One region of the Sphingopyxis sp. 550B genome, then DNA from elsewhere that is predicted to be linked to it. Evidence: riboswitches for the same ligand, from Rfam matches in the RefSeq annotation. Region 1 holds a riboswitch; each other region holds the start of a gene.
The links. A riboswitch is a leader RNA that binds a small molecule or an ion and turns the genes downstream of it on or off. The one in region 1 is predicted to bind cobalamin.

Region 1 (5,835 bases):
CAGCGGCGCGATCGCCGCGCAGCAGATGAAGCCGTCGAGAAGGACGGGAACGCCCAATTGCCGCGCCCGCACCGCCGCGCCGGCGATCGCCGCCGTCTCGCGGCCGCCGACGCGGCGCAGCGTCTCGAACGCCGAACGCCCGGCATGGGCATGGACGGCGACCGCGCGCTCGACCACCTCGGCCTTGCGCGCCGCGCCCTGAGTATCGACGCCCGTGCCGGGGCCGACCCAGTCGGCGGCCGTGCCGCCGAAGCTGCGCGCGCATAGCGCGGCGGCAGCGGTCGAATTGGCGATTCCCATTTCACCCAGCACGATCATGTCGATCCCCTCGTCAACGACCGCCGCCCCGGCGTTGAGCGCGTCGAGGCATTCGGCCCGGGTCATCGCCGGCCCGGCCGTGAAGTCGGCGGTCGGCCGGTCGAGGTCGAGCGCGACGATCTGCAATTCCAGTCCGGCGGTAGTCGACAGCGCGTTGATCGCCGCGCCGCCCGCCTCGAAATTGGCGACCATCTGGGCCGTGACGGTTGAGGGAAAAGCGCTGACGCCGTGCACGGCGACGCCGTGATTGCCGGCGAAGACCGCAGCGCGCGCGCGGTCGAGGCGCGGGCGCTCGCGCGACTGCCAGCCGGCGAAGAAGATGGCGATGTCTTCCAGCCGCCCCAGCGATCCGGCCGGCTTGGTCAGCGTCATCTGGCGCGCGCGGGCAGCCTCTTGCGCTTCGCCGTCGATATTCCGCGGACGCGCCAGCGCGACCTCGAAATCCGCGATCGAGGCAAAGGCGGTCATTCGGCGACGAATCCCGGCGGCGGAACGCGGACGAGGAAATGTCCCTTCACGCCTTCCGGCCAGTCGGCATAAGCGACGCGGCCTTCGGCGCTGGCGGCATGATGCACGGCATAGTCGAGAATGGCGCGCGCCGCCGCTTCGTCCGGCGTGAAGCGGCCGAGCACATAGCCGACCTTCCCCGGCGCACGGATATGGACCGCGCAATATTCCTTGCAGGCGAACAGGCAGGGCATCTCCTCGACCGCGATCCGCGCATAGGCGGGCTCGCTGCGGGCAAGTCCGCGCAGCAGCCCGGCGAGCCGCGCCCCGCCGCGCACGCCCTCTTCATCCTCGCGCGCATCCTCGCCGTGACGGCAGGTGTTGCACACGATGACGGAGGGGCCGTCGGCGGCGGGGCGCAGCATCGTCACGCGGCCTGCGGTCTCGACACGTTCGCGGGCACGTCGAGGCTGAAGCCCGCGCGCGTCAGCAGGGCCTGCGCCGCCAGCAGTCCGGCGAAGATCGCGCCATAGCGCACGAACTGGCGCAGCAGCACTTCGCCCGAAAAGGCCGACCAGCCATGGTCGAGCAGCGCCACCCAAGCGAGAATGCCGAGTTTGAAGCCGACGAAGGCGGCGGTGTAGCTGGCGCTCATCCGCACGGCGGCGGGGCGGCTGCGCATCGAGCGCGCGACGGCCTCCGCCGACAGCAACGAGACTACCGCCGCCATGCCGAGCGCGAACGGCCACGCCGGGTTGCCCGTCTGATGCATGAAATAGGTCACGGCCTGCGCGGCGAACCAGGCAACGAACATCAGCATCAGTCCGATGCGACGCGGCACGTGCGTCGCGGCCAGCGCGGCCAGCGACGGAAAGGGCGTTGCACAGGCCAGAATCATCGAGGCGACGGTGCTCACCCCGGCCATGGTGCCGACCCAGACATTGCGTGCGAGAGCGGTAGAAGGCGTCTTCATATTCTTCTCCTCTGGCTGAAAATTCGGGCGCATCAGAAGCGTCCCCGGAAACCGGCGTAGATGGCGCGGCCTAGTGTGCCGTAACGGTAGGCCGTCATATAATTCTCATCGAAGATGTTCTCGGCACGCGCGAAGAAGCGGACATTCTCCGACAATCTGAATTCGGCGCGCAGGTCGATAAGCGTGTAATCGTCGAGGACGATGCTGTTCGACGCATTGTCGAAGCTCTTGCCGGACCAGCGCAATGCCGCTCCGACGTCGAGACCGAAGGGAAGAGCATAGCCGACCGACGCATTGGCCGCGTGGCGCGGACGGCGCGGCAGGTCCCTGCCGAAATTGGTCGCGCCCGGCGAACGATCCTCGGCCACGATCCAGCTATAATTGCCGTCGAGCGTCAGCGCGCCCAGCGTCAGCGCCGCCGTCGCCTCGATCCCATGCGCCTCGCCGCGCGCGACATTGGAATAATAGCCCGAACGGCGCGTGGAATCGCCAGGGACCAGGCAGAGCGGATTGGGCGTGGTGGGCGAGCAGGAATTGAAGATGATCTGCCCGGTCGTGGTGCGATCGAACCAGACCCCGCCAACCGTCAGAGCGCGGCCGAACAATTGCTGCTCGATCCCTGCTTCCCAGCCATGCGCTTCCTCCGGGTCGAGCGCGACATTCCCATATTCGCTGAACATCTGATACAGCGTCGGCGCCTTGAAGCCTTCGCCATAGCTCGCGCGCAGGATGGTCCCGGTCGGCAGCCGCCAGACACCGCCCGCCGCAAACAGTGTCTGCCCGCCGAAGCGGTCGTGATCGTCATGGCGGACGCCGCCGTTGATCGTCAGCCCGTCCAGGGGCTCGACGCTGAGCTGGCCATAAAGGCTCGTCACGTCCGCCTTGCCGATCGCGAAGTCGGGAAGGGGCGTTGCCAGCGAACCCGAAGGCGAACGGCTGCGGAACCTCGACCGTTCATTCTCGACGCCGAAGACCGCGCTGACGCCGCGCGTGACATCGATATTGCCCTGATATTCCCAGCGGCGATTCTCTCCCTTGGCCTGAAGGCTGACTGGACGAGCACGCAGCGGCCCGTAATTGCTGCGATCGGTGTCGGTGTAGGAATAGGAAATCCGGTTGCGGAAACGCCCATCCAACAGGTCGAAGTTGGCGCCGGCATAGCTCACGAATTCCTCGTTGAGCGCGTAGTCCGGTGTATCGCCGCTCGTCGAATCGAGATTGACGCGCGCCTTGGAATAATAGCCGCGCACTTCGACGCTGAGGTTCGAAGCCAGCGCCAGTTCGGCGCGGCCCGTCACGCTGCGGTTGCGATAGCCGTCGCGCTCGCCGCCGCCAAAGGCTGGGGCGATCGCCGAAATGCCGTCGGTGGTGAAGCTTTGCCCACCAATGCGCCAGCTCAGTGGGCCCGTGCGGCCGCCGATCGCGGCGCGCGCGCTGACCGTGTTGCGCGACCCGGCCTCGATGTCGAAGCTGCCTTCCAGCGGTTTTTCGGGGATGGCCGTGACGATATTGACAACGCCGCCGATCGCCTGGCTGCCCCACAGGATCGATTGCGGACCACGCAGGATTTCGATCCGCTCCATGTCGCCGACCAGCAGGTTGGCGAAATTATAGCCGCCGCCGGCCGCCGCCGGATCGTTGAGCTTCACGCCATCGATCACGACAACGGTATGATCGGACTCGGCGCCGCGGATGCGCAGCGATGTCGCGGTGCCATAGCCGCCGTTGCGCGAAACGGTGATGCCCGGCGTGCGCAGCAGCAACTCGGTCGCGCCGATGTCCTGCGACCGGTCGATCGCCGCCTTGTCGAGCACGGTGATCGTAGACGGCACCTCGTCGAGTGCGAGCGGCGCGCGCGTCGCGGTGACGACGATGCTGTCCTCTTCGGACGTCGCGGCGGCGTTGGCGGCTTCTGCGGCCGATACGGGAAAGCCGGCTGCAAGTGCCGCCAGTGAAATGGAACTTCGAACAATAACACGGAACATAGGGTACCCCATCGACAAGACCATTCGGTCGCTGGGTCGATGGCGGCCCACCCTGATAGGCGAACGACATCGGCCCGCGCGGCCGCGCGGTCACCTTTGTCGTCTGTCGGGTTCACCCCCGTCCGCCCGGCACACCCTGTCCGCGCGAAAGACGACGGCGACGGGCAGGTCTCCTGGCTCGCGGGTCGACGCCGGTCCGGGCCGCCTTCTCAGGACCGATGGTCCCAATGGCATATGGCCCGATGGCTCTCCGCTTACAGTTGCAGGGGCAGCAGGGGTTTCGCACCCCATTCCCTTTCAATCCCCTTTCGGGGAACCTGTCGCGGCCCGCTCGTTAGGCAAATCGCGTCAGGCGATCAAGTGAAAGAAGCTGCCCGTCACAAGACCGGCGCGATGCCCGGCGGGGCCGAGATCGCGACCCGCCGCGTCGGCAAGCCGGGCGAAGGGGGTGCCTTCGTTCGTCGATGTGATGGTCGCATGATGATATTCATGCCCCCACAGCGGCGTTTCGGCATCGGCGAAGCGCGTCGGCGCGAACAGCCGCGCCTGCCGATAGCCGAGCGACATCTTCCGTTTCGCGAAGCTGGTATCGACCGGCAGCAGCCTCGCCATCGGATGCACGATGCCGTCCGCATCCTCGATGCTGCGGCCGAGCAGCATATAGCCGCCGCATTCGCCATGCACCGGCGCGCGCGCCGCGAAGGCGCGCAACCCCGCCATGAAGCGCGCATTGCCCGCCAGCCTGCCCGCGTGCAGTTCGGGATAGCCGCCGGGCAGCCAGCAGGCGTCGCAGTCCATCGGCGGCGCCTCGTCGGCGAGCGGCGAGAAGCCGCAAATCTCCGCGCCCGCATCGCGCCACCACGACGCCAGATGCGGATAGAAGAAGGCGAAGGCATCGTCGGCGGCGAGGGCGATGCGCTGCCCCGGCGGACGCAGGCGCGGTCGGACGGGCAAGGCCGGAGAGGTCGCACGCGCTGCCGCGCGGATCGCGGCGAGGTCGCAATCGCGCGCGACGATGGCCGCGACCGCATCGATCCGCTCGTCCAGCGCGCCATCTTCGCGCGCCTGCACCAGCCCGAGGTGGCGAGAGGCGACCGCCAGCGCCGGATCGCGGCGGATCATGCCGAACAGCGGCAGGTCGAGCGCGTCGAATCCTTCGGCGATCATCGCGGCGTGACGGTCGCTCGCAACGCGGTTGACGATGACGCCGGCCACCGACGGCGCGCCGGGAAAGGTCGCGAAGCCATGCGCGATCGCCGCGACGCTCTGGCCCGCGCCCTCGGCATCGACGACGAGCAGGACCGGCCAATCCGTCAGCCGCGCGACCTCGGCCGCCGTGCTGCCCTGGCCCGCGCCATCGAACAATCCCATCGCGGCTTCGGCGACGACCAGATCGGCACCGTAGGCCGCCTGCGCCGCCAGCCCCTTCAGCATCGCCGGCGTCATCGCGAAGCCGTCGAGATTGACCGATGGTCGCCCGGTCGCCACGGCGTGAAAGCCGGGGTCGATATAGTCGGGTCCGCATTTTGCCGCAGCGACGCCGAGTCCTTCGCGCAGGAAAGCGCGCTGCAGCCCGATCGCGACGAGCGTCTTGCCCGCCCCCGAGCGCGGCGCCGCGACCAGCAGTCCCGGCGCGAATTGGCCGCTCAAAACTCGATGCCCCGCTGCGCCTTCACGCCCGACCGGAACGGGTGCTTCACCTGCACCATCTCGGTGACGAGGTCGGCGGCTTCGATCAGCGCCTCGGGCGCATTGCGGCCGGTGACGATGACATGCTTCATCTCGCCTCGATCGAGCAGGCCCGCGATCACCTCGTCAACGGACAGATATTCGTAGCGCAATACGATGTTGAGTTCGTCGGCGACCACCATCGCGATGTCGGGATCGGCGATCATCCGCTTCACCTCGTCCCATCCGGCGCGCGCCCAGGCGATATCGCGCGCACGGTCCTGCGTGTCCCAGGTGAAGCCTTCGCCCATGACCTTGTGCTCGACCTGCCCGGGAAAGGCCGAATAGACGGCCTTCTCGCCAGTCGCCCAGCCGCCCTTGATGAACTGGACGATGCCGACCTTCATCCCGTGCCCCAGCGCGCGGCACACCATGCCGAAGGCG
Region 2 (5,835 bases), 1.9 Mb from region 1:
GCACCCATAGGGCCATATTCCGGAAACCGTGCGTTTCGCCGCGACGACATTGACGCCGCGCCGCCCTCTCGCCTAGCCTCGCCGCTCTCGGAACAGGAGCCCCCCATGCGCCATACCCTTCCCTTCGCCGCTCTCGCGCTCGCCGTCGTCGCGGTCCCGGTCGTCCTTGCGCAGGGCGGCCCCGCCGTGCCCGGCGCGCCCGACAGGAGCCGTGTCGCCGCCGGAACCTATGCCGCCGACCCCGGCCACACGATCGTCGTGTGGGAAGTCGATCATTTCGGCTTCAGCAAATATCAGGGGATTTTCGGCGACGTGACCGGCACGCTCGTCCTCGACCCCGCCAACCCGGCGGCCGCGAAGGTCGACGTGACGATCCCGGTGTCGAAGGTGACGACGGCAAGCGCCGGGCTGACCGGCCACCTGCTTCGCGCCGGCAAGGACGGCGCCAAGCCCGATTTCTTCGGCCCCGATCCCGCCGACGCGCGTTTCGTGTCGACCCGCGTCGTCCTCGACGACGATGGCGACGAGGCGAAGGTGATGGGTGATCTCACGCTCAACGGCGTGACCCGGCCGGTGACGCTCGAGGTCGATTTCCACGGCGCGGGCACCAATCCCGGCAGCAAGAAGGAAACCGTCGGCTTCGAGGCGGAGGGCGAGATTCGCCGCAGCGACTTCGGCATCCTCTATGGCATCCCGCTGGTCAGCGACCGTGTCGAGCTGAAGATTCACGCGGCGTTCGAGAAGCAATAGGCGCCTTCCCACCGCACTTTTTGCGGCCGCCCCCTTGCCAAGCCCGCGCTTTTTGGTCATGAGCGCGGGCGATGCACATGCGCGGCCTCCTTCTTCTGCGACTTACACGCCCTTGGGCGTGACTTTCGGCCTGCGCCTTTCGCGGTGGGCCACGCGCTCAAGGGCCTGACGACACAGCATCCGAATCCACACAAGCAGAAGAAGCCAACCCATGCCCATGCTCCGCGACCCCTCGGCCAAGTACCGACCCTTTCCGCAGGTCCCGCTGGAAAACCGCCAGTGGCCCGCCCGCACGATCACCAAGGCCCCGATCTGGCTCTCGACCGATCTGCGCGACGGCAACCAGGCGCTGATCGATCCGATGGACGCCGAAAAGAAGACGCGCTTCTTCGACCTGCTCGTCAAATGCGGGCTCAAGGAGATCGAGGTCGGCTTCCCTGCCTCGGGCGCGACCGACTTCGACTATATCCAGAACCTCGTCCGCTCGGGCCGCATCCCCGACGACGTCACGCCGCAGGTGCTGACGCAGGCGCGCGCCGACCTGATCCGCACCAGCTTCGACAGCCTGGCGGGCGCTAAGACCGCGATCGTCCACCTCTACAACGCGGTCAGCCCCGCGTGGCGCCGCATCGTCTTCGGCATGGAGATGCCCGAGATCAAACAGATCGCCATCGACGGCGCGAAGCAGCTGCGCGACAATGCCGCGCGCCTGCCCGGCACCGACTGGCGCTTCGAATACAGCCCCGAGACCTTCTCGACCGCGGAGATCGATTTCAGCATCGAATGCTGCGCCGCGGTGATGGACGTGCTCCAGCCGACGGCGGACAAGCCGATCATCCTCAACCTGCCCGCGACGGTCGAGGCGGCGACGCCGAACATCTATGCCGACCAGATCGAATATTTCTGCAAGCATCTGCCGAACCGCGACCGCGCGCTGATCAGCCTGCACACGCACAACGACCGCGGCACCGGGGTCGCGGCGGCCGAACTCGGCCTGCTCGCGGGCGCCGACCGCGTCGAGGGCTGCCTGTTCGGAAACGGCGAGCGCACCGGCAACACCTGCCTCGTCACCATCGCGCTCAACATGTACACGCAGGGCGTCGACCCCGAACTGGACTTCTCCGACATCGATCAGGTCATCCAGACGGTCGAATATTGCAACCAGTTGCCGGTCCACCCGCGCCACCCCTATGGCGGCGAACTGGTCTACACCGCCTTTTCGGGCAGCCACCAGGACGCGATCAAGAAGGGGTTCGCGGCGCGCGAGCGGCAGAACGACGACAAGTGGGAAGTCCCCTACCTGCCGATAGACCCCGCCGATCTGGGGCGCAGCTACGAAGCGGTGATCCGCGTCAACAGCCAGTCGGGCAAGGGCGGCGTCGCCTGGGTGCTCGAACAGGACAAGGGGCTGAAGCTGCCGAAGAAAATGCAGGCGAGCTTCAGCCACATCGTCCAGGCGGTGGCGGACCAGACGAGCCGAGAGCTGACCGCCGACGACATCTGGACCGCCTTCGAGGGACATTATCTGGCGGCGGACGGCAAGCGCTTCCAGCTCGTGAGCTGGGCGGAAAGCCAGAGCGGCGCCGACCGCATCTTCGCGGGCAAGCTGACCATCGACGGCGCCGAGCGCAGCATCAGCGGCCGCGGCAACGGCCTGATGTCGAGCGTCGTCGCCGCGCTGGCCGAATCGGGCGGCCCGGCGATGGACATCGTCGATTATTCGGAACATGCGATCGGCCAGGGCAGCAATGTGCAGGCCGCCGCCTATGTCGAATGCCGCACCCCCGACGGCCGCAGCCTGTTCGGCTGCGGTCTCGACACCGATGTCGCGACCGCCAGCGTGCGCGCGATCCTGTCGGCGGCGAACGCGATCTGATCCGGTCGCGGAGGCGGGCGCGGCGCGGGCCGCCCCGGCCTCCGCGCACCCCTTCCCTCTCCCGTCCGCCGCATCCCGGTCACGACTGGCCCGATCGGCGTTTCGCGGCGCGCGCATTTGGTCCTAAGCCGATGCGCGCAGCCGGGGGGCGGCGAAGGAGAAGGACCCGTGAACGCATCCCAGGCCCCGTCCGCCAGCGGCCCGAGCGCGTCCGCCGCGCCCACCGGGCCGCTCCCCGCCGACGGGGGAAGCAGCGACCTGTTCTGGAGCCTGCAATATTGCCGCGCGAGCGCGCTGTCGCTGACCCGTCTCGAACTGGCGCTCGCCAGCAGCGACCGGCAGCGGATCGTCGAGGCGATCGACCGCCTCCACGCGCTCGACCGCGAAATCGAGCGCAGGGTCGCAAGCCTGCCGCCGCCGCCCGATCCCGACCCCGAGCGCGAGGCGATCGACCGGCACCTCGACCGCGAGAAGATGGCAGTGGCGTTCGAGAAGCTGGCGCTCGCCAGCGGGATCAGCGGCCCCGCCCTCGCATCGCCGCCCACCTTCGCGGCGCGCACGCGGCCCGAACCCGAGCTTTCTCATGAGGTCGATGGGCCGCCCTTCGATCGCCGGCGGACCCATATTCTCGCCTCGCACGGTCCGAAGATCGCGCTCCTGCTGGCGATCGCGGCCGCCACCGCCGCGCTGCTGGCGACTGCCTTTTAGGATAGGGTCAGTCACCACGCCGCGAGACACATATAAAGATTTCTTTATATAGCGCTTGACAGGATCGTCGCGGCGCCTATTCTGCATGCTGTCGAGGTTCTTCGCGCCGGGCATCTGGGGCGGAGCGAAGATGGGAAGCCGGTGCGAAACCGGCGCTGCCCCCGCAACTGTAAGCGGCGAGCGGCGGTCGATCATGCCACTGGTTCGGCAAGGAACCGGGAAGGCCAGACCGCTGCGGCGACCCGCGAGCCAGGAGACCTGCCTCGTCAGATACGTCCTCCGGCGGGGTGCCCGGTCAGGCCGCATGCATGGCTGCGTCCGACCCTTGCCCTGCGGACGCGGGATATCGTGCGTTCGCGTCTGTCCGTCGCCCTTGCCCCCTGCAAGGTGCTCGAAATGACTGTCAGCGTCGCCACTTTAGGCTTTCCCCGCATCGGCCTTCGCCGCGAACTCAAGGTCGCGCTCGAATCCTACTGGTCGGGCAAATCGACCCTCGCCGACCTGCATGCGGCGGCGGCCGGCCTGCGCGTCGCCCACTGGGCGCGGCAGAAGGCGCTGGGGGCCGACATCCTGCCGTCGAACGATTTTTCGCTCTACGACCATGTGCTCGACATCTCGGCGCTGATCGGCGCCGTCCCCGCGCGCTACGACTGGGACGGCGAGACGGTCGATACCGATCTCTATTTCGCGATGGCGCGCGGCGCGCAGGGCGATCCGGCGCACGCCGGGTGCGGCCACGCCGCCGATACGACCGCGCAGGAGATGACAAAATGGTTCGACACCAACTATCATTTCCTCGTCCCCGAACTCACCGCCGGCCAGACCTTCCGCATCGCCTCGACCAAGATCTTCGACGAATATGACGAAGCGAAGGCGCTGGGGTATCAGACGCGCCCGGTGCTGCTCGGCCCGGTCAGCTACCTGATGCTCGCCAAAGGCAAGGCGGTCGAACCGCTCGCCCTGCTTCCCGCGCTGCTCGACACCTATGCCGAGATTCTCGCGCGGCTGGCGAAACAGGGCGCCGACTGGGTGCAGATCGACGAGCCCTGCCTCGTCCTCGATCTCGACGATGCGCAGCGCGCCGCGTTCGAGCGCGCCTATGCGCGGCTGGCGACGGCGGGGCCGCGCCTGATGCTCACCCCCTATTTCGGCGGCCTCGGCGACAATCTGGACCTCGCCGCCGAACTGCCCGTCCACGGCCTCCACCTCGACCTCGTCCGCGCGCCCGAACAGCTCGGCCCGGCACTCGACAAGGTGCGGCCGCACGTCCTGCTGTCGCTCGGCATCGTCGACGGCCGCAACATCTGGCGCGCCAACCTTCCCGACCTTTACTGGCGGCTCAAGGAGTTGGCGGCGACGCGCGACCTGATCCTCGCGCCGTCCTGTTCGCTGCTCCACGTTCCGGTCGATCTAGCGCTCGAAACCGCGCTCGATCCCGAAATCGCGCAATGGCTGGCTTTCGCGGCGCAAAAGATCGAGGAACTCGCCGCGCTCGCCAGGGCGTTGAACGAAGGCGAGGATGCCGCCTTCGCCGCCTTTTCGGCGTCGCGGATGGCCGCGGTCGCCCGGGCGACCTCGCCCCGCATCCACGATCCCGCCGTCGCCGCGCGCCTTGCCGCGCTCGATGCGGACGCCGCGCGCCGGGCCGCGCCCTTCGCCGCCCGCCGCGAGGCGCAGCGCCGGCGCCTTCCGCTTCCCCGCTATCCGACCACGACGATCGGCTCCTTTCCCCAGACGGCGGAGGTCCGCAAGGCGCGCGCCGCGCATATTCGGGGCGAAATCGACGATGCGGCCTATGACCGCTATCTGAAGGTCGAAACCCGCGCCGCGATCAAGTGGCAGGAGGAGATCGGCCTCGACGTCCTCGTCCACGGCGAGTTCGAGCGCAACGACATGGTGCAATATTTCGGCGAACGGCTTGCCGGTTTCGCCTTCACCCGCAGCGGCTGGGTGCAGAGCTATGGCTCGCGCTGCGTGCGGCCGCCGATCCTCTATGGCGACGTGTCGCGTCCGCGGCCGATGACGGTCGACTGGTGGCGCTATGCCCAGGATCAGACCGACCGGCCGGTGAAGGGCATGCTCACCGGCCCGGTGACGATCCTCAACTGGTCGTTCGTCCGCGACGACCAGCCACGCGAAGCGAGCTGCCGCCAGATCGCGCTGGCGATCCGCGACGAGGTGCTGGACCTGGAGGCCGCGGGCGCCGCGATCGTCCAGATCGACGAGGCGGCGCTGCGCGAAGGGCTGCCGCTGCGCCGCGGCGAATGGCCGCATTATCTGGGCTGGGCGGTCGAATGCTTTCGCATCGCGGCCTCCGGCGTGCGCGACGACACGCAGATTCACACCCACATGTGCTATTCGGAATTCAACGACATCCTTCCCGCGATCGGTGCGATGGACGCCGACGTCATCTCGATCGAAACCGCGCGGTCGCAGATGGAGCTGCTCGGGGCCTTCGCAAGCTATGCCTATCCGAACGAGATCGGTCCCGGCGTCTATGA
Region 3 (5,835 bases), 700 kb from region 1:
GAGCCCGAAATAGAGCGCGGCGACCGCGCCAAGCGCCGCGGCGTTCGAGGTGCCGAGCACCGACGGCTCGGCGAGGGGATTGCGCAGATAGCCTTGCAGCGCCGCGCCCGCGAGCCCGAGCATGGCGCCGACCGCGAGCCCGACCAGCAGGCGCGGCAGGCGCAGGTCGAAGAGGATGACGGTCGCGACATGATCGCCGCGGCCGGATGCGGCGGCAAACAGGCGGGCGAGCGGCAGGTCGACGGTGCCGAAGCACAGCGAAGCTGCCGCCACGCCGCATGCAAGCGCGAGCAGCGCCAGCGTCAGCCGCCGGGGCGATCGGGCGTCGCGCATCGTCATCGGCGCGCGCCGTCGTGGCGCTGGATCTGCCCGGCAAGGCGGTGCACGGCCGCCCCATAAGCGGGGCCGCCGCAAACGGTCCACGCCTCCGGCACGCTGAGCCGCGGAATGCCCCGAAGCGCGGGATGATGCAGCATCTCGCTGCCCTGATCGGTGATGGTGTCGCTCGCGCTTTCGACGATCAGGAAATCGGGGTTCGCCGCCACCATCTCCTCGAGGCTCAGTTGCGACAGCGGCGGCTTGCCCAGCTTTGCGGCAAGATTGACCAGCCCGACGCGCCCCATCATTTCGTCGATCAGCGTCCCCGTCCCGGTCATGTAGCCGCGCCGCTGGTAATAGGCGGCGACCCGGCCGCGCCCCGGGCGGGGCACGCCGGCGAGGTCGCGCTCCATCCGCGCGATCAGCGCTTCGCCGCGCGCCGGATCGCCGAGCGCGGTCGCGGTCAGGCGGATCGTCCGGCGGATGACGTCGAAGCTGTCGGCGGTCGGCAGGTCGAGCGTCCGAAAGCTGCCGCGCGGCAGCGCCGCGACCGCCGCGCTGCCGCTCGCGGGCATGCCGACGATCAGGTCGGGCGCCGCGACCAGTATCTGTTCGGCGGCGTTGCGGATCAGCGGCAGCCCGCGCGCCGCCGCGGCGGCCGCGGACATGCCGGGGTCGGTCGCGTTGCGCGTCAGCCCGGCGATCCGGTCGCGGTCGGCGAGCGCGAGCAGCAGCTGGTCGGCGCACAGGTTGAGCGACACGACGCGCTGCGGCGCGGCCGGTGGCGTCGCCGGCGCCGCGCGGCCGCCCTGCTGCGCCCACAGTGCGCCGCCGCCGGCGAGCAGCAGCGCGAGCGCGGGCAGGGCGGCGTGCGGGGTCAAGCGGGTTCCTCTTCCCTCAGAAGCGCAGGCGGACGCCGCCATAGGCGGCCCGGCCCGGCGTCGCGATGCTGAAAACCTCCTCATAGTCGACCCCGAGCAGATTCTCGACGCGCCCGAAGACCGAGATGGCATCGGTCACCCGGTAATCGGCGCCAAGGTTGACGAGCACATAGTCCTTCATCGCGACCACGACCGGGACATAGCTGGGGTCGATATAGGCGAGGTCGGTCGTGCGGCCGTTGTAGCGCAGCGTCAGGGTCCCCGCAAAGCGCTGGTCGCTGCTCGACACGGTGGTGTTGAAGCTGGCGATATGCTTCGGCCGCCGCACTTCGGGCGCGCCGTTCTCGCGCGCCTTGATCCAGCTGTAGGCGAGGTCGAAGCGAAGCTGCGGCAGCGGCCGCGCGCTGGCGAAGGCCTCGATGCCGTGCTGCTTGCTCGTCGTCGCGCGGTTCGCCGGAGTCGCGGTGAAGTCGGGCGCCGGATAGTCGGTGAAGATCTCGTCCTTCAGCGTCGAATCGAACCAGGTCGCCCCGACCGTCGCCCAGTCGTCGGCGCCGAAGCTCTGCTCGATCCCCGCTTCCCAGCCCTCGGACTTTTCGGGTTTCAGGTCGGGATTGCCGATGTAGCGGCCGTCGATATAGCCGAACAGCTCGAAATAGCCCGGATTCTTGACCCCGGTGCCATAGGCGCCGCGGATGCGCGTGCCGGTCGGAAGGCGATAGCTGCCCTGGACGCGCCAGGTCGTCGCATCGTCGAAGCGGTTGTTGTCGTCGTGGCGCAGCGACGCGCCGAGCGAGAGCGCGCCCGCGGTCAGCTCATATTGGGCGACCAGCCCCAGATTGTCGGTGTGGCGCTTTCCCTGAAAGGCGCCCGGCGTCAGCGTGCGGAAGGCCTCGCGCTCGACATCGACCGCACCGGTCAGCCGGTGGGCGATCGCATCGGTCCCGAAGCGGATGCTCGAGGTCAGCGATCCCTTGTAGCGCTGTCCCTTGCTGCCATAGTCCAACCCGAAGGGGGAGCGGCCGTGGCGCGCGGTGTCGGAAAGCTGCCCCGACAGGCTGGTCACCCAGCGCCCGTCGAGCGCGGTCAGTTCGGCCGCCAGCAGGGCATGGAAGGATTCGGTCTCGACATGGACGCCGGGGCTGTCGACGATATAGCCGAAGCGCGGGCTCGTCGTATCATATTCGCTGTCGTTGTTGTCGGCGTCGCTGAAGCCATAGCGCAGCACGGCGTTCAGCCGGAAGGCGTCGCTCGGCGTCCAGCCCAGCTTCGCGCTCGCGCCGACCGTCTGCATCCCGACGTCGCGCACCCCGCCGCGCGCGGTCGGATAGCCGTTCGCGCCGTAATAGGTACCGGTGATCGCATAGTCGAAGCTGTCCGATGCGCCCGCGGCGCGGGCGCTGCCGGCGACGGTGCCGAACGACCCGCCCTCGATCCGGGCGCTCAGGCCCGGCGCCTCGCGTCCCGACAGGGTGATGTAATGGATCACGCCGCCGATCGCGTCGGAGCCATAGAGCGACGATTGCTGGCCGCGCAGCACCTCGATCCGCGCGGCGGGGTCGGCGAGCAGACCGCCGAAATCGAACTGGCCCTGATAGGGGTCGGCGACCTCGATGCCGTCGACCAGGACGAGGACGTGATTGGCTTCGCTGCCGCGGATGCGGATATCGGTCATGCCGCCGAGGCCGCCGGTGCGGCTGACCGCGACGCCGGGCACGTCGCGCAGCACGTCGGAAACGATGCGCGTCTGGCGCTGTTCGAGCGCTTCGCTGTCGATCGCCGTGACCGAGGCGCCGAGCTGGTCCGCCCGGACCCCTTCGCCCGAACGCGAGGCAGTGACGATGATCGCGTCGCCGGGGCGCGGGTCGGCGGCGGCATCGCCGGTCTGGGCCAGCGCCGGCGACGTCGCCGCCAGCGCCACGATGGAAAGGCCGTATTTCAACATGGGAGTCCCCCATGCGCCGAGAGCGAAGGCGGGGACCTGCCGAGCCGCGTGCGCGATCGACCGGCGCACGGGCGGCGGGCTGGCGCAAGGCGCCCGCATTTCGTGCCCCGAAGCGGCCCCGGCCGCTGGGTCGTCGCTCGACGGAGTTCTCCGTGCCCTGGCCTTTCCCTGGACCGAGGCATTGAGCGACCCGCGCCGGCAGGTCTCCTGGCTCGCGGGTCGTCGCTTGATGCACGCCTTCCCAGGTCGCCCCAGTGGCAGACCCGGTCGGGGACCGGGTCGGTGCATCGCGCTCGCCGCTTACAGTTGCAGGGACAGCCCCGGTTTCGAAGGCCCGGCCGGACCCCCTTACCGCGTTCCCTTTTAAGCCCCATCGGGGCACCGGCGCGATCAATGCAAGGTTGCCCTTGCGGCGCCCGCCCATAGCGCCTCGGCATATTTTGGCAATCGGCTTTTGCGGGGCCTGCGCGCTTGCCCGAACCGTCCGCCGGGACTAGGAGCGCGGCGTGGCCGATCTTTCCGCCTTCCGCCGACCGGGCTGGCTGCTGCTACCGGTGCTTCTCGCGCTGCTCGCGCGGGTGCTGGTCGCGCCGGGCTGGATGATCGGGCCCGATGCCGGGGGTTCGATCACCGTCCGCGTCTGTTCGGACCCGTCGAACCCCGGCGGGACGATGACCATCCCGGTCCAGACCGCGGGCGATCATCCCGATGGCGAGGGGCAGCAGCATTGCCCGTGGGGCGCGCTCGCGGTGGCGCCGATCGTGCCCGATGCCCCGGCACTGCCCGCGGCGCCGGCACCGGCCGCCCCCACGCCGCTGGCGATCCCCTCGCTCGGCTTCGCGCCGGGCATCGCCTCGCCGCTTCCTCCCAGCACCGGCCCGCCCGCCTTCGCCTGATTCAGACCGATCGCCGGCCGCGCTTCCGCGCGCGCCGGCCTTGCCTGATTTTCAGCGAAGGATTTTCCATGACCCGTTCCGTTACCCGCGCGGCGCCCCTGCCGGCGCTCGCCCTCGCCCTGTCGTTTTCCCCGGTGCCCTTTTCCCCCGCCGCTCACGCCGAGGAGGCGACGATCATCGTCACCGCGCCGACGCTCGCCGACGCCGCGCAGCAGCGCGCGGCGCAGACCCCCGGCGGCACCGATGTCGTCACGCATCAGGATTATGCCGACAAGACGATCGTGTCGCTGCGCGATACGCTCGCCTTCTCGCCCGGCGTCTACCTCCAGCCGCGCTATGGGCAGGAGGTGCGCCTCGCGATCCGCGGCTCGGGCCTCTCGCGCGGCTTCCACATGCGCGGCGTCACGCTGTTGCAGGACGGGGTGCCGATCAACCTCGCCGACGACAATGGTGATTTTCAGGAGCTGGAGCCGATCTTCTTCGACCATCTCGAAGTCTATCGCGGCGCCAATGCGCTGCGCTTCGGTTCGGGAACGCTGGGCGGCGCGATCAACGGCGTGACTCCGACCGGGCGCACCGCCCACGGCGTCTATCTGCGCGGCGACGCCGGCAGCTTCGGCCTGCTGCGCGGCCTGGTTTCGGCGGGCGTCGCCAGCGGGCCGGTCGACGCCTGGGGCGCGGTCAGCGCCGACACGTCGGACGGCGACCGCGACCATGCGCGGCGCCGCAGCCTGCGCTTCCACGGCAATGTCGGGCTAACGCTCGGCGACGGGGTCGCGACGCGCTTCTATGCGAGCATCAACCGCATCCGCCAGCAATTGCCGGGCGCGCTGACCGAGGCGCAGGCGCTGACCGCCCCGCGCGGCGCCAATGCGGGCAGCATCGCGGGCGATCAGCGACGCGACATCGATTCGCTGCGCTTGCAGAACCGCACCCGCTTCGACCTCGGCACCGCGACGCTCGAGGTCGGGGGTTTCGTCAACGCGAAATCGCTCTTTCACCCGATCTTTCAGCTGATCGACCAGAAATCGACCGACGTCGGCGGGTTCGCGCGGCTCGACTATGCCGCGGGGCCGGTCGAGGTGACGCTGGGGGGCGAGATTCGCCGTGGCAGCACCCACGCGCGGCAGTTCGTCAACGTCGCCGGCCGGCGCGGCGCGCTGACCCTCGACGCCGATCAGGAGGCGCGGACCGCGAACCTCTATGGCGAACTGCGCGTGCGGCCGGTGCCGCCGGTGACGCTGATCGCGGGGGGCGTCTATGCCGATGGCATGCGCAAGCGGCGCGTCGGCTTTTCGGCGACCCCGGCCGCCGACGGGCGCGTCGCGTTCGACGCCTTTTCGCCCAAGTTCGGCGTGCTGGTCGAACCGGCGGAGCATGTCCAGATCTTCGCCAACTACAGCCGCTCGGCCGAATTTCCCGGTTTCGGGGAGGTGTTCCAGTCGATCGGCATGCCGCCCGCCAGCGCGCTGATCGCCGACATCCGGCCGCAGCGCGCCTGGACGGCGGAGATCGGCACGCGCGGAACGATGGGTCCGGTGCGTTGGGACGTCGCCTGGTATCGCGCGGCGATCACCGGCGAGATGCTGCAATATACGGTGAACGGCAGCATCCCCGCCGCCACCTTCAACGCCGACCGGACGCTGCATCGGGGGGTGGAGGCCGGGCTGGAGCTGACCCTCGCACCCTGGCTGCGGCTGCGCCAGACCTATGCCTACAGCGACTTCCGCTTCCGGGGCGACGCGCAGTTCGGCGACAATCGCCTGCCGGTGGTGCCGAGGCATGTCTATCGGGC

Region 2: linked by a shared signal. The riboswitch ahead of metE (5-methyltetrahydropteroyltriglutamate--homocysteine S-methyltransferase) and the one ahead of AC2S9W_RS00405 (TonB-dependent receptor plug domain-containing protein) in region 1 are both predicted to bind cobalamin.
Region 3: linked by a shared signal. The riboswitch ahead of AC2S9W_RS03635 (TonB-dependent receptor plug domain-containing protein) and the one ahead of AC2S9W_RS00405 (TonB-dependent receptor plug domain-containing protein) in region 1 are both predicted to bind cobalamin.

What each region holds. Positions count from the first base shown of each region.
Region 1 is NZ_CM171610.1:84,425-90,259, forward strand. Features, by position in the region: gene cobT (nicotinate-nucleotide--dimethylbenzimidazole phosphoribosyltransferase) at 1-786, opposite strand, end outside; gene AC2S9W_RS00395 (DUF1636 domain-containing protein) at 783-1,190, opposite strand; gene AC2S9W_RS00400 (hypothetical protein) at 1,193-1,738, opposite strand; gene AC2S9W_RS00405 (TonB-dependent receptor plug domain-containing protein) at 1,771-3,723, opposite strand; cobalamin riboswitch at 3,870-4,059, opposite strand; gene AC2S9W_RS00410 (cobyrinic acid a,c-diamide synthase CobB) at 4,072-5,373, opposite strand; gene cobO (cob(I)yrinic acid a,c-diamide adenosyltransferase) at 5,370-5,835, opposite strand, start outside.
Region 2 is NZ_CM171610.1:2,447,311-2,453,145, reverse strand. Features, by position in the region: gene AC2S9W_RS11475 (hypothetical protein) at 1-10, shown strand, start outside; gene AC2S9W_RS11470 (YceI family protein) at 106-750, shown strand; gene leuA (2-isopropylmalate synthase) at 962-2,626, shown strand; gene AC2S9W_RS11460 (hypothetical protein) at 2,795-3,334, shown strand; cobalamin riboswitch at 3,412-3,614, shown strand; gene metE (5-methyltetrahydropteroyltriglutamate--homocysteine S-methyltransferase) at 3,731-5,835, shown strand, end outside.
Region 3 is NZ_CM171610.1:783,986-789,820, reverse strand. Features, by position in the region: gene AC2S9W_RS03645 (FecCD family ABC transporter permease) at 1-333, opposite strand, end outside; gene AC2S9W_RS03640 (ABC transporter substrate-binding protein) at 336-1,199, opposite strand; gene AC2S9W_RS03635 (TonB-dependent receptor plug domain-containing protein) at 1,216-3,144, opposite strand; cobalamin riboswitch at 3,325-3,545, opposite strand; gene AC2S9W_RS03630 (hypothetical protein) at 3,651-4,040, shown strand; gene AC2S9W_RS03625 (TonB-dependent receptor family protein) at 4,109-5,835, shown strand, end outside.